DNA from 2 places in the Pseudoxanthomonas sp. PXM04 genome. Region 1 is predicted to be linked to the other one. Evidence: predicted binding sites of a transcription regulator. Region 1 holds the regulator's gene; the other holds the start of a gene.
The links. The regulator FliA, encoded in region 1, starts transcription of late flagellar genes. The targets are predictions, from matches to a motif close to TAAAGTTTNNCNNNCNNNGGCCGATAA.
Positions count from the first base shown of each region.

Region 2: the regulator FliA is predicted to act here: its motif matches at 5,176-5,202, upstream of IB228_RS08720 (GGDEF domain-containing protein).

Region 1 covers NZ_JACVAG010000005.1:378,916-389,646, forward strand. The annotation lists gene IB228_RS14565 (ParA family protein) at 1-534, opposite strand, end outside; gene motD (flagellar motor protein MotD) at 534-1,502, opposite strand; gene IB228_RS14575 (flagellar motor protein) at 1,515-2,255, opposite strand; gene IB228_RS14580 (chemotaxis protein CheA) at 2,609-4,453, opposite strand; gene IB228_RS14585 (protein phosphatase CheZ) at 4,492-5,106, opposite strand; gene cheY (chemotaxis response regulator CheY) at 5,106-5,486, opposite strand; gene IB228_RS14595 (RNA polymerase sigma factor FliA) at 5,859-6,605, opposite strand; partial or broken gene IB228_RS14600 (MinD/ParA family protein) at 6,602-7,414, opposite strand; gene flhF (flagellar biosynthesis protein FlhF) at 7,470-8,999, opposite strand; gene flhA (flagellar biosynthesis protein FlhA) at 9,165-10,731, opposite strand, start outside.
Region 2 covers NZ_JACVAG010000003.1:46,892-57,622, reverse strand. The annotation lists gene IB228_RS08740 (DUF1820 family protein) at 1-268, opposite strand, end outside; gene IB228_RS08735 (rhomboid family intramembrane serine protease) at 329-1,015, opposite strand; gene IB228_RS08730 (outer membrane protein transport protein) at 1,243-2,607, shown strand; gene IB228_RS08725 (GGDEF domain-containing protein) at 2,707-3,909, opposite strand; gene IB228_RS08720 (GGDEF domain-containing protein) at 3,994-5,127, opposite strand; gene putA (bifunctional proline dehydrogenase/L-glutamate gamma-semialdehyde dehydrogenase PutA) at 5,259-8,477, opposite strand; gene IB228_RS08710 (DUF2244 domain-containing protein) at 8,701-9,180, shown strand; gene coxB (cytochrome c oxidase subunit II) at 9,233-10,141, shown strand; gene ctaD (cytochrome c oxidase subunit I) at 10,173-10,731, shown strand, end outside.

The DNA.
Region 1 (10,731 bases):
GGCCGGCAGCGGGCGGCGGCGCGAGCGTTCGATCATGTCCACGGTCCGGCACATGCCGTTGAGGCCATGCAGCGCCAGCGGTTCGGTCTGGGTCGGGATGATCACGCGATCGGCGGCGGCCAGCGCGTTGACCATCAGCAGGCCGAGCGTGGGCGGGCAGTCGAACAGCACGTAGTCGTAGTCCTGGCCGCCGCGCGCCAGCGCGTTGGCCAGCGCCATGCCCAGTCCGGGCTGGGTGGCGCTGCGGCGTTCCAGCGTGGCCAGCGCGGTCTGCGCGGCGACGAAGGACAGATTGTCGATGCCGGTTTCGCGCACCAGCGGGCCCAGCTCCGCGGCCGGCTGGTCGAACAGATCCAGCACGCCGGCCGGTGCCGGCTCGGCGGGCAGGCCGAAGGCGCGGGTCAGCGAGGAGTGCGGATCCAGATCCATCAGCAGGACGCGCTGGCCGCGCATCGCCAGGCCACGGCCCAGCGCCAGGGTGGTGGTGGTCTTGCCCACGCCGCCCTTCTGGTTGGCGATTGCCCACACGCGCATCAGTTGGATCCTCCTTCAAGGGTGGGCGCCATCGCGTCGGCGTCGGCGGCCGTCGCGGGCGTCAATGTTTCGGCCTGGGCCGGCGCGATCGCCGGCAGTGCGGGTGCGGCGGCGATCGCCGGCAGCGATCCGCCCGGTGCGTGTTCGCCCTCGCTGGCCAGGATCACCAGCAATACCCGGCGGTTGCTGTTGCGGCCTTCCACGGTGGCGTTGTCGCCGATCGGACGGAACTCGCCGTAGCCGATCATCGCCAGTCGTTCCGGCGGAATGCCGTCGCGCACGAACAGGTGCACCACGCTGGCCGCGCGCGCCGCCGACAGTTCCCAGTTGGACGGGAACTGGTAGGTCCGGATCGGACGGTCGTCGGTGTAGCCTTCCACGCGCACGCCGTTGGGCACGCCGGCCAGCACGTCGGCCAGGCTGGACACGGTGCTCTGCGCGGCCGGTTCCAGGGCGGCCGAGCCGGTGGCGAACAGGATGTCGCTGTTGATCTGCACTTCCAGCCAGAGTTCGGCGCGGCGCACCACCACCAGCTTCTGGTCGACCAGCGGCGCCAGCGCCTTCTCGATGTTGTCGGCGATGGCGTCGAGTTGCTGGTGGGCGTTCTGCATGCCCTTGGCGTCCACGCTCATGTTCATCTGCGAGGCCATTGCCGCCAGCAGGGTCACGTTGGGTGCCGGCGAAGGGGCGGAGGGGCCCTGCTTGGCGCCGGACTTGATCGGCGAGGGGCGATCGAAATCGGCGCCCTGCAGTTGGTGGTTGCCGACCTGGACCGGATTGATCGTGCGCGGCGCGCCGCCGAACGCGGCGGTGAGCGCGTCGGCCATCACCCGGTACTTGCCCTCGTTGAGGGTGGAGATGGCGTACATGACCACGAAGAAGGCCAGCAGCAACGTCATCAGATCGGCGTAGGGAATGGCCCAGGCCTCGTGGTTGACGTGTTCCTCGTGGGATTTCCGGCGTGCCATGCGGGTGCCCGATCAGTGCAGGAAGCCGGCCAGCTTGGATTCGATGTTGCGCGGGTTCTCGCCCTGGGCAATCGCGATCAGGCCTTCGATGATCATTTCGCGCTCGCGGCTCTGTCCGCCGATCACGCTCTTGAGTTTGCTGGCGACCGGCAGGAAGAACAGGTTGGCCGAGGCGATGCCGTAGATGGTGGCGGTGAACGCAGCGGCGATGCCGTGGCCCAGCTTGCTCGGGTCGGCCAGGTTCTTCATCACCGCGATCAGGCCGAACACGGCGCCGATGATGCCCAGCGTCGGTGCATACACGCCCATCGCTTCGAACACCTTGGCCGCGGCCAGATCCTGGTGCTCCTGGCTGTTGAGGTCGATTTCCAGCATGTGCCGGATGGCCTCCGGTTCCAGCCCGTCGACCAGCATCTGCAGGCCCTTCTTCAGGAACGGATCGCTCTGTTCGTTGACCAGCGGCTCCAGCCCCAGCAGGCCCTGCTTGCGGGCGATGTTGCTCCACTCGACGATCTGCGCGACCAGCCCGTCGTGATCGGCGCCCGGTGGGCGGATCACCCAGCGCGCAATCGACACCGCGCGCTTGAACACCGCCGGCGGCGTATGCACCAGGATGGCCGCGACGGTGCCGAGGATGACGATGACGAAGGCCGCCGAGGACCACAGCGACGACACGCCGGCACCCTTGAGGATGCTGCCGCCGACCAGGGCGACCAGGGCGAGGATGAGACCGATGAGGCTGAAGATGTCCATATGCAGTGGTATCGGCGCTGGCGGTCCGGACTTGAGTTGGCGGGTTGGGGACGGGTGCGCTAGCGGGGTCTGTTCGGCTTTCGGTTGAGGGCGGAAGGGCTCGCGGCCGGAGGCCTCCTACCGGTTTGTTTCAGGTTTGCCGCAATGCCGGACCAGGTAGGAGCGGCCTCCGGCCGCGAGCTCCTGCCATCGCAACGAATCCGCGAGTCCGTGACCGGTCTGTTCCTTCGGGGCGGCATTCGTGTGTGTAAAAAGCAGCGAAGCGTGTTCCGCTTTACGGGGGGCGTGTTGCCCCCATCCGCCCTTCGGGCACCTTCCCCCGCGAGCGGGGGAAGGGAGCGGGTGGCGCGGATTCACGCGGCCGCTTCGCGCAGGCCGTCGACGTCCAGGATCAGCGCCATGCGGCCATCGCCGATCAGGGTCGCGCCGGCATAGCCGCGCAGGCCGCGCACCGCGCGCGGCAGCGGCTTGATCACCACTTCCTCGCGCCCGCGCACCTGGTCCACGACCAGGCCGAAGCGCTGGTCGCCCATCTGCAGCACCACGATGGTCAGCAGCGGCGCCTTGACCGCCTCCACGCCCAGCCAGCGCCGCAGATCCACCAGCGGCAGGGTGGTGGACTGCCGATCCAGCACGGCCTGGCCGTCGAACCAGCGCAGGCTGGAGGCTGGCGCGTGCAGCACTTCCATCACCCTCGCCAGCGGCAGCGCGTAGACCGGATCACCGGCCTGCACCAGCAGGGTCGGCAGGATCGCCAGGGTCAGCGGCACCCGGATCAGGAAGCGGCTGCCACGGCCGAGCTGCGAATGGATCTGGATCTGTCCACTGAGTTCGCGGATGCGCGACTGCACCACGTCCATGCCGACGCCGCGGCCGGAGATGTCGGTGATCTCGGTCTTGGTCGAGAAGCCCGGCAGGAAGATCAGCTGCAGGCATTCGTCGTGCGACAGGCGGGCGGCGGCTTCCGGTTCGATCAGGCCCTTTTCCAGCGCCTTGTCGCGCAGCCGTTCCGGATCGATGCCGGCGCCGTCGTCGCGGATCTCGATGGTGACGTAGTCGCCTTCCTGCTGCGCCGCCAGCCGTACCTGGCCGCTGCGCGGCTTGCCGGTGGCCTCGCGCAGGTCGGGCAGCTCGATGCCGTGGTCGATGGCGTTGCGGACCAGGTGCACGAGCGGATCGGACAAGGCCTCGACGAGGTTGCGGTCCAGTTCGGTATCGGCGCCGATCAGCTCCAGATCGACTTCCTTCTTGAGCGAGCGGGCGACGTCGCGGGCGACCTTGGGGAAGCGCGAGAACACCTTGCCCACCGGCTGCATGCGGGTGCGCATGACCGCGTTCTGCAAGCGCGCGGTGGCGATGTCCAGGCCGCTGACCGCGCGATCCAGTTCCTCGTCGCGCAGGCGTGCGCGCAGGGTCTTCAGGCGATTGCGCGACAGCACCAGTTCGCCGACCAGATTGACGATCGCGTCCAGCCGCTTGGTGTCCACCCGGATGGTCTGCTCGGCCTCGCTGGCACGCGCCGGACGGGCCGGTGAGGCCGGGGCGGGCGCGGGCGGGCGTATTGGTGCGGACTGGGGCGCGGCGGCGGGCGCAGGGCGGGCGGTCGTGGCGCCGGGCACGGCGCCGCCGTGCAGTTGATCCAGCAGGGCCTCGAATTCGTCCTCGCTGATCAGATCCCCACCCGCCGGCGCGACGGCCGTGGCAGGCGGTGCGGCGCCGCCATGCAGTTGATCGAGCAGGGCCTCGAACTCGTCGTCGGTGATCAGATCATTCCCGCCGGCGGCGGGCGTGGCCACCGGCGCGCGGACCGGCGCGGGCGCGGCATCGACGTCGAACTGGGCGATCAGCGTGGCCGGTGCATGCGGCGGCTCCTCGCCGGCGGCGACCGCGTCGAGCATGCGCTGCAGCCAGTCCAGCGACTGCTGGGCGGCGTCGAAATGATCCGCTTCCAGGGTCGCCTTGCCGGCGCGGACCATGCCCAGCGCTTCCTCGGCGGCGTGGCACAGGTTCACCATCGCCTGGATGCCGAGGAAACCGGCGCCGCCCTTGAGCGTATGGAAACCACGGAACACGGCGTTGAGCTGTTCGCTGTCGCCGGGATCCTGTTCCAGCGTCACCAGCTGCTCGCCGAGGCGATCCAGGATTTCCTGGGCCTCGATGAGAAAGTCGGCGGCGATTTCGGGCGTGACGGCGGACATGGCTGGCTCGGTATCGGCGGGGATGCGTGGGCGGACGGCTAGAGCCCGAGCCCCGACAGCAGATCGTCGGCGTCGTCCTGCGAGAACGCCGCCTTGTCCAGGCCCGCCACCGCGGGACCGGCCAGGCCGTCGTCCTTCTTCCTTTCCGGCGGCGGCAGGCCCAGTTCGCCGAATCCCTCGTGCACGCGGCGGACGATGCCGGCGACGCGGCGGATGATCTGGCCGGTGAGATCCTGGTAGCTCTGCGCCAGCGCCATTTCCGACAGTCCGGAACGGATCTGGTCCACCAGCTGGGTCTGCTCGGCGCTGAGCGCGGTCGTCTTGAGCTGGTCGGCCAGGCCGCGGCACTGCTCGGCCAGATCCAGGGTCTTGTGGCTGGCCTGTTCGGTCATCGCGACCACGTGATCCAGGCGCGCGCAGGCGTCGTCGAGATCGCCGGCACCGTGGGTCGGCGGCAGCTCGCCCAGCGTCTGCGCCAGTTCGCGGGCCAGCCGGCCCAGTCCCTGCATCATCGGCTGCGTGCGCCAGGCGGCGATGGTGTCCAGCTCGCGCCGCCAGCCGGCCTCGTCGCCCTGTTCCAGCGCGTCCAGCGCGTGCTGCAGGCGCTCGACCAGCGCGGCGCGGGCGCTACCGGCTTCCATGACCGCAGCCATCAGGCGGCGGCTCCGAGGCGCTCGAAAATCTTGCCGAGTTTCTCTTCCAGGGTCTGCGCGGTGAACGGCTTGATGATGTAGCCGTTCACGCCGTTCTGGGCGGCTTCGATGATCTGCTCGCGCTTGGCCTCGGCGGTGACCATCAGCACCGGCAGGGTCTTGAAGCGATCGTCGGCGCGGATGGCCTTGAGCAGTTCGATGCCGGTCATGCCCGGCATGTTCCAGTCGGTCACCACGAAGTCGAAACTGCCCTGGGCCAGCGCGGTCAGCGCGCTGGAGCCGTCGTCGGCCTCGGCGGTATTGGTGTAGCCCAGATCGTTGAGGAGGTTCTTGATGATGCGGCGCATCGTCGAGAAGTCGTCCACGATCAGGATCCGCATGTTCTTGTTGGCTGTCACGAAGGGCTCCGGGTGCAGCAGGGTAGAGGGGGCTCGAGAGCCTTATCGGCAGGTGGCGGGGAAACTTTTGGGCCGGGATTGGGCTGGGGCCGGGATTGGGGAGTCGGGATTGGGGATTGGGGATTGGGGATTGAAAGAGCCCCCTTGACCAGCCAGGCGGCTGTTAAAAGCGAAAAAGGGGGTGGGCGCCCGCGGAGCGGGCGACGGGGGATTGACCAGCCATTCGGCTGTTGAGAAGCGCTTGCTGTTGGCGCCCAAAGCAAATCCCCCTCAATCCCCCTTTTTCAAAGGGGGAGGCAAAAGCGAAGGCTCTTGCGAATCCCCAATCCCCAATCCCGGCTCAAACATCCCCGCTCAATCCTCCAACCCGGCATCCACGCTCTCGAACACATTCAGCCGACCACGCAGGCGCAGCATGGCCTGGCCGTGGATCTGGCAGACGCGGGATTCGCTGACGCCGAGGACGGCGCCGATTTCCTTGAGGTTGAGTTCCTGTTCGTAGTACATGGACAGGACCAGCTGTTCGCGCTCGGGGAGCTGGCCGATGGCCTTGATCAGCGACTGGCGGAACTCGCTGCGCTCGAGTTGTTGCTGCGGGTTGGGGCCGCCGGTGACCACGGTCTGCGGTTCGCCATGGTCCTCGATGTGCGATTCCAGGCTCAGCACCTGGCCGCGGGCGGCGTCCTCCAGCAGGCGCAGGTATTCGGGCAGCGGCATCTCCATCGCCGACGCGACCTCGGTGGCGATGGCGGCGCGGCCGGTGCGCTGTTCGATTTCGCGCACGGTGGCGGCGGCCTGGCGGGCCCGCCGGTGCACCGAGCGCGGCACCCAGTCGCCGCGGCGGATCTCGTCGATCATCGAACCGCGGATGCGGATCGAGGCGAAGGTCTCGAACGAGGCGCCCTGTTCGGCGTCGTAGCTGCGCGAGGCTTCCAGCAGGCCAATCATGCCGGCCTGGATCAGATCGTCGATCTCCACGCTGGCGGGCAGGCGCGCGGCCAGGTGATGGGCGATGCGGCGGACCAGGTCCGCGTGCACCGTGACGAAGTCGGTGGCCGCCGCTTTCTGGACGGCACGGTATTGGGCGGCGCCGGTGTTCATGCTGGCACGCTCCGGTTGATCATGCGTTCGACGAAGAACTCGACATTGCCGCGGGCGCCGGACGGCGGCTGCCAGCGTGCGGTGACCCGGGCGATTTCGTTGATGGCGCGCGCCGACGGGCTGCCCGGATACGCCTTCACCACCGCCTGCTGGCGCTGCACTGCGCGGCGCAGCCAGTCGTCCTGCGGCACCGCCCCCAGGTAGTGCAGGGCGACGTCGCCGAGGAAACGTTCGCACACGCGGGCCAGCTTCTCGTACAGCTTGCGGCCCTCGTTGGGGTCGCGGACCATGTTGGCGATGACGTGCACGCGGTCCACGCCGCGCTCGCGCGAGAGCACCTTGATCAGCGCATAGGCGTCGGTGATCGAGGCCGGCTCGTCACACACCACCACCACCGTGTCCTGCGCGGCCTGGCAGAAGGTCAGTACGCTGTCGGTGATGCCGGCGGCGGTATCCACCACCATCACGTCCAGGGCGCGCTGCAGTTCCGAGAACACGTTGACCAGGCCGACGTGTTCGGCCGGCGAGAGTTCGGCCATGTGCCGGAAACCCGACGAGGCCGGCACGATCAACAGGCCGTCCGGTCCTTCCAGCAGCACGTCCTCCAACTGGCAGCGTTCGGCGACCAGATCCGCCAATGTGTATTTCGGCGCCAGGCCCAGCAGCACGTCGACGTTGGCCAGGCCCAGGTCGGCGTCCATCAGCAGGGTCCGCTTGCCCATCTCGGCCAGCGAGGCGGCCAGGTTGACCGACACGTTGGTCTTGCCCACGCCGCCCTTGCCGCCGGTCACCGCGATCACGCGGACCGGATGGAAGGCGCCGGTCAGCGGCGGCGTGCTGCGCGGGTTGGTCTGCAGCAGGTGTTCATGCGACATGGATGGCCTCCGCGTGGCTGGGTTCGTCGGCTTCGCGGCGCAGCTGGTCCAGGCGCAGCACCAGGTTGGGCGCGCTGGCGCGGTGCAGGTCTTCGGGCACGCGCTGTCCGTCGGTGATCCAGGCCATCGGCAACTGGTGATCGACGATCACCGACAGCGCGCTGCCGAGCCGGCCGGTCTCGTCCACCTTGGTCAGCACCACGCCGTGCGGCTGGGCGCCGCTGAAGCGGCGGACCACCTCGTCCAGGTCGCCGAAGTGCGAATTGGCCGGCAGCACCAGCAGGGTATGCACCTGCCCGGCGGCGCGCAGCCAGTTGAGCTGGCCGACCAGGTTGCGATCGCGCTGGCCCATGCCGGCGGTGTCGATCAGCACCAGCTTGTAGTCGCGCAGGCGTTCCAGGGTCTGGGCCAGGCGTACGTCGCTGTCGGCCTCGTGCACGGCGATGCCGAGCTGGCGGCCGTAGCTGTGCAACTGTTCGCGGCCGCCGACGCGCACGGTATCGGTGGTGACCAGGGCCACGTCGCGCGGGTTGTGGCGATCGGCATAGGCCGCGGCCAGCTTGGCGATGGTGGTGGTCTTGCCGGCGCCGGTCGGGCCGACCAGGGCAATCACGCCGCCCTGTTCCAGCGGATCCACCGGCAGGATCGGCAGCCGGCGCGAGAGCAGGCCCAGCATCAGGCCGCGCCCGCGATGCAGTTCGGTGTCGGCGGGAATCTGCAGGGCGACGTCGCGGGTGATGCCGGCGTCGAAGCCGTAGTCGTCCATCAGTTCCATCGCCTGCGCGCGCACCGGCGAACCGCGCAGGCGTTCGTCGGTGAGGCGGTGCATCTCGCCTTCGATCATCTCGCGCATCGCCGCCAGTTCGGCGCGCATCTGCACCAGTTGCTCGTCCTCGGCGCGGGCGCGCGCGCCGTTGTCGGCGACCACGCTCAGCGCCGGCGCGACGGCTTCCGGCTGCGGAGCGGCGACGGGCGTGGCGGGGGCCGGCGCCGCCGTGGACAGTTCCGCCGGCACCGCCGGCAGGCTCGCGGCAAGGCGCGCGGCGAACGACATCGGATCCAGCGCGAAGGCGGCGGGCGCGGACGGCTCGGCCGGAATTTCCCGCGCGAACGAGGGCGCCGGCGCGATGAACGCCGACGGCGGCTCGACCGGGGCGCGCGATTCCTCGGCCAGGCGCGATTCGATGGGCGCCGCGGCGGCGACCCGGCTGAAGTAGGCCGCAGCCGCTTCGGCCGGCGACATCTCCGTCGCCTGGCGGTTGGCGGCGGCGCGTGGTTCGGCGGACACGGATGCGGATGCGGACGGCGCGGCGCGCGCGAACGAAGGCGCCGGTTCGGCCGGACGCATTGCCTCCAGCGTGCGCTGCACCAGCGTCTCGTCGTAGTTGGAGGCCGCCACGATCTCGACGCCGTCGTCGGTCATGCGATTGGACAGGATCACCGCATCCGGCCCCTGTTCCTGCCGGACCAGCGCGAAGGCGGTGCGCATGTCGGGAGCGACGAAACGTTTGATTTTCATTTGAGAGGCCGGGATTGGGGATACGGGATTCGGGATTGGGTAAAGCAAGGCGACGGCAAGCCGTTCGAGGTGATTGGATATCTAGGTCGTGTCGTGTTCGTCTTCATCGCTGCATCCCCGTCATGAACCCGCTTTTGCGAATCCCCAATCCCCAATCCCGTCGCCTCAACTAATCGTCCCCACCAGCTTCAACCGCTTGTCCTCCGGGACTTCGCTGTAGGACAGGACCGACAGCGTGGGGACGCTGTGGCGGACCAGCCGGGCCAGTGCGGCGCGGACGCCGCCGGGGACCAGCACCACCGCCGGCTCGCTGCGCGCGTCCTGCTGGGCGACGCAGTCGGCCAGGCTCTGGTGGAGCCGTTCGGCCAGGCCGGGTTCCAGCGCGGCGCCGGTGCCCTGCACGCTGTCTTGCAAGACACGTTCCAGTTGTGGCGCCAGCGTGTAGACGGGAAGCTCCGGCGCCATGCCGGAGATTTCCTGGACGATGAAACGACCCAGCGAGGTACGCACGGCGGCGGTGAGCGCGGCCGGATCCGGGTTCTGCGGACCGAACTCGACCAGCGCCTCGACGATCCGGCGCAACTGGCGGATCGGCACGCGCTCGATCAGCAGGTTCTGCAGCACCCGCACGACCGTGGACAGGGTGAGCGTCTTGGGCGTCAGATCCTCGACCAGCTTGGGCGCGGTCTTGCCGAGGTTGGCGAGCAGTTGCTGCACCTCCTCGTGCCCCAGCAGTTCCGGCGCGTGCTCGCGCACCAGGTGCGACAGGTGGGTGGCGACCACGGTCGAGGCATCGACCACGGTGTAGCCCAGCGATTCGGCCATCGCATGCTGGCCCGGTGTGATCCAGGTGGCGTCCAGGCCGAATGCGGGGTCCCGCCCCGGAATGCCGTCGAGGGCGCCGAATGCGCCGCCGGGATCCAGCGCCAGTTCGCGATCCGGATGAATCTCGGCGGTGGCCACCGGCACGCCATGCACCAGCAGGCGGTAGCCGTTGGACGGCAGTTCCAGGTTGTCGCGGATATGCACCGGCGGAATCAGGAAACCCAGATCCTGGGTGAGCTTGCGGCGCACCGCCTTGATCCGCGACATCAGTTCGCCGCCCTGGGCCTTGTCCACCAGCGGAATCAGCCGGTAGCCGACTTCCAGGCCCAGCGGGTCCACCGGACGCACTTCATCCCAGGTCAGTTCGGCCTGCGGGTTGGACGGCGCGGGCAGCGCGGGATCGGCGCCCGCGGAGCTTTCGCCGCCGGCGCCGGGCTGCTGTTTCTTCCACAGCTTCCAGGCGATGTAGCCCAGCACCGCGGCCAGCGTCAAAAACACGACATTGGGCATGCCCGGGACCAGCCCGACCACGCCGATCAGGCTGGCGGCCACCGCCAGCGCCTTGTGCTGGCCGAACACCTGGCCAACCATCGCGTTGCCCATGTCCTGCGCGCGCGAGGCGCGGGTGACCAGCATCGCCACCGCCGAGGACACCAGCAGCGCCGGCAACTGCGCCACCAGGCCGTCGCCGATCGACAGCAGGGTATAGATCTTGGCCGCCTCGCCGACCGGCAGGCCGTGCTGGAGCACGCCGATCGCCAGGCCGCCGACCAGGTTGATGAAGAGGATCAGGATGCCGGCGATGGCGTCGCCGCGGATGAACTTGCTGGCGCCGTCCATCGCGCCGTAGAAGTCGGCTTCCTCGCGCACTTCCTCGCGCCGGGCCTTGGCTTCCTCGCGGGTCAGC
Region 2 (10,731 bases), on a different contig from region 1:
CGGCGTCGCGGATGGCCGACTGGCCTTTGCGCTCGACTTCCTCGACCCGGATGATGCTCTGCATCGGCAGGTGCAGGACACGCGTATCGCCGAACTCGTCGCGCAGGCGCTCCTCGGTGGGATCCACCACCAGCCCGTCGTGCAGATCGAAGACCAGCTCGCCCACTTCGGTGAAGCCCCACAGACCGCTGGCGCCCACGTGGCCCGCATACAACTCGTAGACCTTGTTGTGGTTGAGGAAGGTGACCTTGTAGAGCTTCTTTGCCATGGGGCGGGGAGTGGGGAAACCGATGCGATGGGGGGAAAGTGAGGCCGCCCCGCCGCCGCTTCAATAGCCCTGCCGCTTGCGCAGGCGCCGGGCGATGGCGGCGCGGACGAACAGGGCGAACACCACCCCGAACAGGAATCCGGCGATGTGCGCCGACCAGGCCACCGCGCCGAAGGCCGGGCCGGTGTAGGCGAACACCACCTGCAGCAGCGCCCAGATGCCGATCAGCAGCGAGGCCGGCGCCTTGACGAATTCCAGGAACAGCCCGAGCGGCAGCACCACGCCGAGCTTGGCGGTCGGGAACAGCGCCAGGTAGGCGCCGATCACCGCCGAGACCGCGCCGCTGGCGCCGATCACCACCCGGTCGGGCGCACCGATGGTGAGGACCGCGGCCAGGTTGGCGACCGCGCCGCCCAACAGGAACAGGATCAGGAACCGCCACGGCCCCATGGTCCGCTCGGCCGGCATCCCGAAGATCAGCAGGAACACCAGATTGCCCAGCAGGTGGGCCCAGTCCGCATGCAGGAACAAGGCGGTGAACAGGCGCAGCACGCTGCCGTCTTGGAGATCGGCCAGCCAGGCCGGCAACGAGGTCAGGCCGCCGGACAACGCGCCCCATTCCTGCAGCAGCAACGCACGATCCGGTTGCATCGCCGCCCACAGGAACGCCAGCCACAACAGGCCCAGCAACGCGGGCGTGGCCCAGCGCAGCGAAGGCTTCCGGCGGGAGGGCAAGGAGACGAACATGCCGCCTCACTTTAACTCGCAGTGCCTGTCACCCGTGTCGTTTCCCTGTTCAGGAAAACCCCTCGGACCGTGCCAAGAGTTTGTTAGCTTTCGGTTAGAAGACATGGGTATACTGCATACGGCGTCGTATGTCGGGAGGGGCTTCCGGCGGACGAACCGGCGGGCATAACGCCGGTCGCTTCCAGCGGCGCATTGACCGTAACCCACGTCCTCCGGAGAGAGACACCATGCATTCCGTCAACAGTTTTGCCCGTATTTCCGCGCTGGCCTTCGGCATTGCCGGCGTTCTGGCTTTCGGTCAGGCGCACGGCGCCGCGTTCCAGCTGAAGGAAAACAGTGCCAAGGGTCTCGGCCGCGCGTTCGCCGGTTCGGGCAGCGCCCCGGGCGACGCCTCGGTGATCGCGACCAATCCGGCCGCGATGCGCCACATGAAGGAAACCCAATTCCAGGCCGACGTCAGCGCCATCAGCTTCTCGGCTGATTTCGAGGGCGGCGGACGCCTCGCCGGTCCGACCGGTGCGGGCACCGGCATGCCGATCTCCGGCGGCAACGGCGGCGACGCCGGCACCATCGCAGCGGTTCCGGCCGCGTACTTCCACACCATGATCGGCGAAAAGGCCCACCTGGGCGCGTCGCTGACCGTGCCGTTCGGCTTCAAGACCGAATACGACCGCAACTGGGTCGGCCGCTACCATGGCGTCAAGACCGACCTGAAGACCGCCGACCTCGGCCTGGCGATTTCCTATGACGTGAACCCGTACGTGTCCTTCGGCGCGTCGGTGTTCGTCGAGCGCCTGGAAGTGGATCTGAGCAACGCCGTCGATCTGGGCGCGGTGATGTTCTCGCAGGGCGGCGGCGCGCTTGGCTTCCTGCCGGGCAACGCCGACCTGTACAGCCAGCTCGAAGGCAGCAGCAATGACTGGGGCTTCACCGTCGGCGGCCTGTTCAGCGTCAACGACCAGACCCACATCGGCCTGAGCTACCGCTCCAAGGTCAAGCACGAGATCACCAACGGCAAGGCCACCTTCACGGCGACCAATGCCCGGGCCACCCAGGGCCAGGCGGTGCTGGCCGCGCGCGGCCTGTTCGTGAACACCGGTGGCCGCGCGACCATCGAACTGCCGGCCTCGGCGACCCTGAGCTTCACCCGCCAGGTCAACGACAAGCTGACCATCATGGCCGACGTGACGCGCACCTTCTGGGCGCCCTCGTTCGACGCGGTCACCGTCGATTTCCAGTCGAACCAGCCGAACAACGTGCTGCCGTTCCACTACCGCGACACGACCTTCAGCTCGATCGGTGCGGACTACCGCCTGAGCGACACGCTGACCCTGCGCGGCGGCGTGGCCTACGACCAGACCCCGACCACCGCCGAGCACCGCGACGTGCGCGTGCCGGACACCAGCCGCAAGTGGCTGTCGCTCGGCCTGACCTGGGCGCCGTCGGAAAAGGCGGAGTACAGCTTCGGCTACACCCACCTGTTCACCAAGGACCCGACCGTCGATCAGGTCTCGGCGACCGGCAGCACGCTGTCCGGTTCCTACGACGTGGCGGGCGATGTGCTGGCGGCTTCGATCAACTACAAGTTCTGATCGAATCCCGGCATTGCCGACGCGACACCGGAAAACCCCGCTTCGGCGGGGTTTTTCTTTTCCGTGATCGCGCCATTGAATGCGGGCGTGTTGCCCGAGCTAGAGCACAGGCGCGGGATGCATCCGCAGTTCGACGCGATTGCGTCCATTGCGCTTGGCCGCGTAGAGGGCCTCGTCCGCCAGCCGCACCAGATCGTTGAATCCGGTGTGGCGATAGCGGGTGTGGGCGATGCCCAGGCTGACGGTGACCCGGAAAGCGGGCGCGGGGAATTCCAGCGACATCACCTGCGTGCGGATGCGTTCGGCCAGCCGATGCGCGACTTCCGGCGAGGTCTCGCGCAGCACCAGCATGAATTCCTCCCCGCCCAGGCGCACGAACAGATCGTTGCTGCGGATGCATCCGCGCACCACGTCTGAAAACCGCTGCAGAACCTGATCGCCGGTTTCGTGGCCGTGGTGATCGTTGACCGCCTTGAAGTGATCCAGGTCCAGCGCGATCACCGCGAGCCCGCCTTCCAGGGTGACGAAGCGGGCGCTGGAACGCAGTTCGCTGTCCAGGCCCCGGCGGTTCAATGCGCCAGTGAGCGGATCCAGCAGCGCGCTCTGGCGCAGCGCTTCCGCGGCGCGGAAGCTGGCCAGCATCAGCATGCAGAAATTGAGCATGAACCAGATCGACAGATCCGCGTTCACCCATGACGGATTCGGGCCATAACGCCCGGTCAGCGCATGTGCGAGATCGCGGCCATAGAGGTACAGGAGCGCCACGCACGCGGTCATCATCAGCCGGGCGGGCACGTGGTCCGGGCCGGCCCGCAACAGGCGCAGCTGCCAGATCACCACCGCCAGCGCGAACACCTCCACCGCGCTCATCGCCGCGCCTTGTGCGTCCTGGATATCCCCATGGCCGTAGAGCAGCCAGCCGCCCAGCGGCAACGCCAGGGCCAGCGGCATGAGCGCGCGTTCACCGGGAAGGAGCGCGCGCTGGTGCACGAACTGGATCACCGACCACGCCAGGCCGATCAGGCCGGCACAGGCCAGCAGCCCACCCAGCCCGGCGATGGCATGCGCCAGATCCTGCGCGCCGGAACGCGAAGCCACCTGCGAGGTGCCGTCGAGCAGGGCCGCGCCCAGCGAGTAGACGAAATGGGCCACGCCCCAGGCGGTGATGCCGCGCACGCCGCGCGATACCCGCGACACGTAGAAGAAAAGTCCCAGCAGCACCGCCGCCAGCGCGCAGTCGCTAATCAGCAGATGGTAGAAATCGGTGGTCATCAAGCCGGTCTTGCCTTTGGCGCGGTGCAACGTCCTGTTCCCCGTACCAACGCAGAACGCGGCCAATTCCGGCTATCGGCGGGAAGGCGGCGCGGCGGAGCGCCACGGCCGCATTCAGGGTTGCATCTCGACCCGGTTGCGGCCCTTGCGCTTGGCCGCGTACAACGCGTCGTCCGCGCGTCGCATCAGCTCCACGAACGGCTCTCCGTCGCTTCCCCCGAAAGCGATGCCCAGGCTGATCGTCACCCGGAACGGGCGCCCCTCGGGAGGACTGAACTCCAGCCGCATCATCTGGTTGCGCAGGCGCTCGGACAGGTGCCGCGCGGTTTCGCGATCGGTTCCCGGCATGACCACCGCGAATTCCTCGCCGCCCATGCGGGCGAACAGTTGATCGCTGCGCAGGCCGCTGCGCACGGTTTCGCTGAAGCGTTGCAGGACCCGATCGCCGGTGTCGTGGCCATGGCGATCATTGATCGCCTTGAAATGATCCAGATCGATGGCGATGACGCTGAGTCCGGGCTGGTCGCGATCCGGCCAACTGCTGAGTTCGCCGTGCAGGCCGCGCCGGTTCAGCGCACCGGTCAGCGGATCGAACATGGCGCTGAGCTTGAGCGATTCGGCGGCGCGGAAGCTGCATAGCATCAGCATGCAGAAATTGAGCATGAACCAGATCGACAGGTCCACGCTGACCCAGATCTCGTCGAAACCGAAATGGCTGAGCGACCACCCGGGCACCACGCTGCCGTACAGCACCGCCAGCAGTCCACACCCCAGCATCATCATCCGCGCCGGCAGCCGGTAGGGATCCTCGCGCAGGACATGCAGGTGCCAGATCATCCACAACAGGACCAGCAATTCCACGCAATTGAGGACGACGCTCTGCGCCTCCCAGCCACCGCCCAGGCCCCAGACCAGCAGCGGCGGCGCGACGGCCATGGGCACGACCGCGATTTCCAGCCGGTGCAGTGCGCGCCGCCGGGCGAACTGCACGACCGCCCAGCCCAGCGCCGCCATCCCGCCGCACAGGACGGCCGAACCCAGATGGGTGGACAGCGCGGCTGCGGTTGCCAGGCCGGTGTCGGCGAAAGTGGCCGTGCCGGCGTCGAACAGGGTCGCCCCGATCGTGTAGACCACGTGCGCGGCGCCCCAGGTGAACACGCCCTGGATGTTGCGCGACACCCGCGCCACGTACCAGAACAGGACGAACAGCACGACCGCCAGCAGGCAGTCGCTCAATAGCGTCAGCAAAACCGCCCAACTCATCCGCCTGCCAGCCCCTGGATCCCCATGGGCATGTTATCGGCACTACGTCACAAAACAACAGGGCCGCGCGAGGCGGCCCTGAGGGGGAACGACGGCCTGGCGGCCTCTGCCGGAACTCAGTCGCCCAAGGTCAGCAGCGAGGCATTGCCGCCGGCGGCCGTGGTGTTGACGGTCACGGTCTTTTCGGTGGCGAAGCGCGGCAGGTAGTGCGGACCGCCGGCCTTGGGGCCGGTGCCGGACAGGCCCTGGCCGCCGAACGGCTGCACGCCCACCACCGCGCCGATCTGGTTGCGGTTGACGTAGACGTTGCCGACCTTGACCCGCGCGGCGATGCGATCGACCGTCTCGTCGATGCGCGAGTGCACGCCCAGGGTCAGGCCGAAACCGGTGGCGTTGATGGCGTCAATCACCTGGTCGAGCTGATCGGCCTTCCAGCGCACCACGTGCAGGGCGGGTCCGAAGATCTCGCGATGCAGCTGGTCCAGCGACTTCAGCTCCCACGCACGTGGCGCGAAGAAGGTGCCGTGGGCGGCGTCCTCGCCCAGGTTGGCCTGCTTGATCAGGCGGGCTTCGGTGGCCATGCGCGCGGCGTGGTCCTCCAGGATCTTCAGCGCGTCGGCGTCGATCACCGGGCCGACGTCGGTGGACAGCAAGCCGGGATCCCCGACCTTCAGTTCCTCCATCGCGCCGGCCAGCATGGTCATCACCTTGTCGGCGATGTCGTCCTGCACGAACAGCACGCGCGCGGCCGAGCAGCGCTGGCCGGCGGAGGTGAAGGCCGAACCGATGGCGTCCTTGACCAGTTGTTCCGGCAGCGCCGAGGAGTCGGCGATGAACGCGTTCTGGCCGCCGGTCTCGGCGATCAGCACGCCGATGGCGGCATCGCGCGCGGCCAGCGAGCGGTTGATCGCGCGAGCGGTCTCGGTGGAACCGGTGAAAGCCACGCCGGCCACGCGCGGATCCTTGGTGAGCGCGGCGCCGACGGTGGCGCCGTCGCCGGGCAGGAACTGCAGCACGCTTTCCGGGATGCCGGCTTCGTGCAGCAGTTTCACCGCCGCGTGGCCGATCAGGTTGGTCTGTTCGGCGGGCTTGGCGATGACACTGTTGCCGGCGGCGAGCGCGGCACTGACCTGGCCCAGGAAGATCGCCAGCGGGAAGTTCCACGGACTGATGCAGACGAACACGCCACGGCCGTGCAGCTGCAGTTCGTTGGATTCGCCGGTCGGGCCGGGCAGGCGTTCGGCGGCGCCGAACTGCGCGCGCGCCTGGGCGCCGTAGTAGCGCAGGAAATCCACCGCCTCGCGCACTTCGGCGACGCTGTCGGGCAGGGTCTTGCCGGCTTCCTTCACGCACAGCGCGATGTACTCGGGCATGCGCTGTTCCAGCAGGTCGGCGGCGTGCTCCAGGATCGCGGCGCGGCTGGCGGCCGGGGTGCGATCCCAGGCCGGCTGTGCGGCCACGGCGTTCTGCAGCGCTTTTTCCACCGCCGCGCCGTCGGCCGGTTGCCATTCACCCACGGTCTGGCGGCGATCGGCCGGGTTGGTCACCGGCAGCGCCGCGCCCGCGACCACCGCGCCCGGCACCAGCGGCGCCGCGCGCCACGGCTTGACCGCGGCATTGACGCGCTCGGCCAGCACGCGCAGGTCGTTGTCGTTGGCGAGGTTGGCGCCCATGGAGTTGTTCCTGTCAGAAGTCGGGATGGGGGCTGCCTGGTTGCGGAAGAGATCGCGCGGCAGCGGGATGCGTGGATGCGGGATGGAATCGAACGCGGACACGGTTTCCACCGGGTCGCGGATCAGGTCCTCGATGGCCACGTTCTCGTCGGTGATGCGGTTGACGAAGCTGGAATTGGCGCCGTTCTCCAGCAGGCGGCGGACCAGGTACGGCAGCAGATCCTCGTGCGAGCCGACCGGCGCGTAGACGCGGCAGGGCACGCCCAGGCGGTCGGCGGGAATCACTTCGGCGTACAGGTCGTCGCCCATGCCATGCAGCTTCTGGTGCTCGTACGGGCGGCCCCGGGCAATCGAGCGGATCGCGGCGATGGTCTGTGCGTTGTGGGTGGCGAACATCGGATACAGCGCGTCGCCGTGCTCGAACATGCGTCGCGCGTTGGCCAGGTAGGACACGTCGGTGTTCGGCTTGCGGGTGAACACCGGATAGCCCGGATGGCCGTCGATCTGCGCGCGCTTGACCTCGGCGTCCCAGTAGGCGCCCTTGACCAGCCGCACCGGCATGCGCCGGCCGACCCGGCGGGCCAGATCGGCGAGGAAGTCGATCACGTAGGGCGTGCGCTTCTGGTACGCCTGCACGGCCAGGCCGTAGCCTTCCCAGCCGTCCAGCGACTGGTCGGAGAAGGTGGCCTCGATCAGATCCAGCGACAGTTCAAGCCGGTCGGCTTCCTCGGCGTCGATGGTGAAGCCGATGCCGTACGACTTGGCCAGCTGCGCCAGTTCCAGGATGCCCGGCGCCAGTTCCCGCATGACCCGCGCGCGCTTGGCGTGCTCGTAGCGTGGGTGCAGGGCCGAGAGCTTGATGGAGATGCTGGGAGCGGCGAAGACGTCGGGGAAGGGGCCCGTCTTGCCGATTGAATGGATGGCCTTCCGATAGGCCTCCAGATAGCGCGCGGCGTCCTTCGAGGTCAGCGCGCCCTCGCCCAGCATGTCGAACGAGTAGCGGTAGTTGGCGTTGTCGCCCTTGCGCGAACGGCCCAGCGCTTCCTCGATGGTCCGGCCCATCACGAACTGGTGGCCCATGATGCGCATGGCCTGGCGCACCGCCAGCCGGATGACCGGCTCGCCGACGCGGCCGATCAGGCGCTTGAAGGCGCCGGGCACGTCGTGGCGGGTCAGATCGTTGAGATTGACCAGCCGGCCGGTCAGCATCAGGCCCCAGGTGGAGGCGTTGACCAGCACCGAATCGCTCTGGCCCAGGTGCTTTTCCCAGTCGGCGTCGCCCAGCTTGTCGCGGATCAGCTTGTCGGCGGTTTCCTGGTCCGGAATGCGCAGCAGCGCCTCGGCCACGCACATCAGCAGCACGCCTTCCTCGCTGCCCAGGTCGTACTGGCGCATGAAGGCCTCGATGGCGCCCTGATCCTGGGCGCGGGCGCGGACCCGCGCGACCAGATCGGCGGCCAGCGCCTGCGCGCGGGCCTGCTCGTCGGCCGGCAGCCGGGCCTGGGCGAGCAGTTCGCGCACGTGTTCGGCTTCGTCGCGCAGCCAGGCCGCGGTGATGGCGGCCCGCAGGGCCGACGGCGGGGCAGGGAGTTCGGGGGAAACGATGCCGGCGGTCGCCGGCGGCGGGGCCGCCTCGGTGCCGGACTGGGGCTGGGAGCTCATGAACGTGATCGGAAGCGGGCGATGGAGCCCGATAGTGTAGTGAGCCGGACCACCGTTCGCGAATGGATGGAACCGGATGGCGCGGGTTTCACGCCATCCGGGGCCGCCGGAAACGGCGCGCGCGGGGTCCGGCCGATTGACCGAGATCATTGCAACTTGCCGCAACAGGGGGGTGAGGCTAACATTTAGGGGTTTTCCGCGGCCTCGTTGCGCGGTTGGCAGCATGATCGAAGTGCTTCCGTCATTGCCGGGTATCCACGGCGCGCGGCTCCGGCTGCGACCGCCCCGGGCTTTGACGGCCCGCCAGTTCGTGGCCTTGTTCGCCGCGCTGGCCGGGGCGATGTGGCTGGTGGCCCTGCTGGGCTGGCTGGCCGGCAACGCCTTCGCACCGGCCTTCGCCCTGCTGCACAGCGCATTCGTGGGCGCGGCGCTGCGTTGGCTATGGCGCAGCGGCGAGCGGGGTGAGGACATCACCATCGGTCCGGAGGTCGTGGAAGTCAGCCGCACCCCCGAGGCCGGACCGGTGTTCCGGGCGCATCCTTATTGGGTGCGGCTCCGTATCGAGGCGGATGGCGAAAGGATTTCGCTGGCTTCCAGTGGTCGCCGGGTCGAGGTGGGCAATTTCCTCGGTCCGGGCGAGCGCCGGCAGCTGGCGGACAAGTTGCAGGATTTACTGGCGGCCGCGAGCGGTCGCAACCGATGACGCATTTGGGGTCTAGGCAATGACGCAAGTGAATGGGTATTGGAAGCGTTTGATGACGGCCTGCGCGCTGCTGGCTTCGCCGGCGCTGGCGTGGGCGCAGTCGGCGGACCCGAAGCCGTGGCAGCTGAACATGGGCAAGGGCGTCACCGCCTCGTCCCAGCACGCCTACGACGCGCACATGGTGGCGCTGATCGTGTGCATCGTGATCGGCATCATCGTGTTCGGCGCGATGGGCTACGCGATGTTCAAGTTCCGCAAGTCCAAGGGTGCGGTGGCCGCGCAGTTCAGCCACAACACCACCGCGGAAATCATCTGGACCGTCATCCCGGTGCTGATCCTGGTGGTCATGGCCTGGCCGGCGACCGCCAAGCTGATCGCCATGTACGACACCCGCGACTCCGAGATGACCGTCAAGGTCACCGGTTACCAGTGGATGTGGAAGTACGAATACCTGGGCGAGGACGTGTCCTTCACCAGCCGCCTGGACCGCGAGTCCGACCGCATCCGCCAGAGCGGCGAGAAGCCGGACCTGGCCAAGAACCCGCACTACCTGCTGGACGTGGACAACGAGCTCGTCCTGCCGGTCAACACCAAGATCCGCTTCGTGATCACCGCCGACGACGTCATCCACGCCTGGTGGGTGCCGGCGCTGGGCTGGAAGCAGGACGCTATCCCGGGCATCGTCAACGAGGCCTGGACCGACATCAAGGAACCGGGCGTGTACCGCGGCCAGTGCGCCGAGCTGTGCGGCAAGGACCACGGCTTCATGCCGATTGTCGTGCGCGCGGTGCCGAAGGAAGAATTCCAGAAGTGGCTGGCAGAGAGGAAGCCGGCCCCGGCGGCCCCGGCTGCTCCCGCCGCGCCGGCGGAAGCCGTGCCCGCCGATGGCCAGGCCGTTCCGGCCCCGGCCACCGACGCCGCCCCCACCAGCGAGCCGGCCGCGCCCCAGGCGCAGGCTTAATCGTCCGCTTCAGCTGCAAGAGATCACGAACATGGCCCACACCGCCGTCGATCACCACGACGATCACCACGGTCACCAGCAGAGCTTCATCGAGCGTTGGTTCTTTTCGACCAACCACAAAGACATCGGTACGCTCTACCTGATTTTCAGCTTCATCATGTTCATCATCGGCGCGGGCATGTCGGTGATCATCCGTGCCGAGCTGATGACCCCGGGCCTGCAGTTCGTCAAGCCCGAGTTCTTCAACCAGATGACCACCGTGCACGCGCTGGTCATGATCTTCGGTGGCGTGATGCCGGCCTTCGTCGGCCTCGCCAACTGGATGATTCCGCTGCAGATCGGCGCGCCGGACATGGCACTGCCGCGCATGAACAACTGGTCCTTCTGGATCATGCCGTTCGCCTTCACCCTGCTGCTGATGACCCTGTTCCTGCCGGGCGGCGCGCCGGCCGGTGGCTGGACCCTGTATCCGCCGCTGTCGCTGCAAGGCGGCGCCAACGTGGCCTTCAGCATCTTCGCCATCCACATGATGGGCGTGAGCTCGATCATGGGCGCGATCAACATCATCGCGACCGTGCTCAACATGCGCG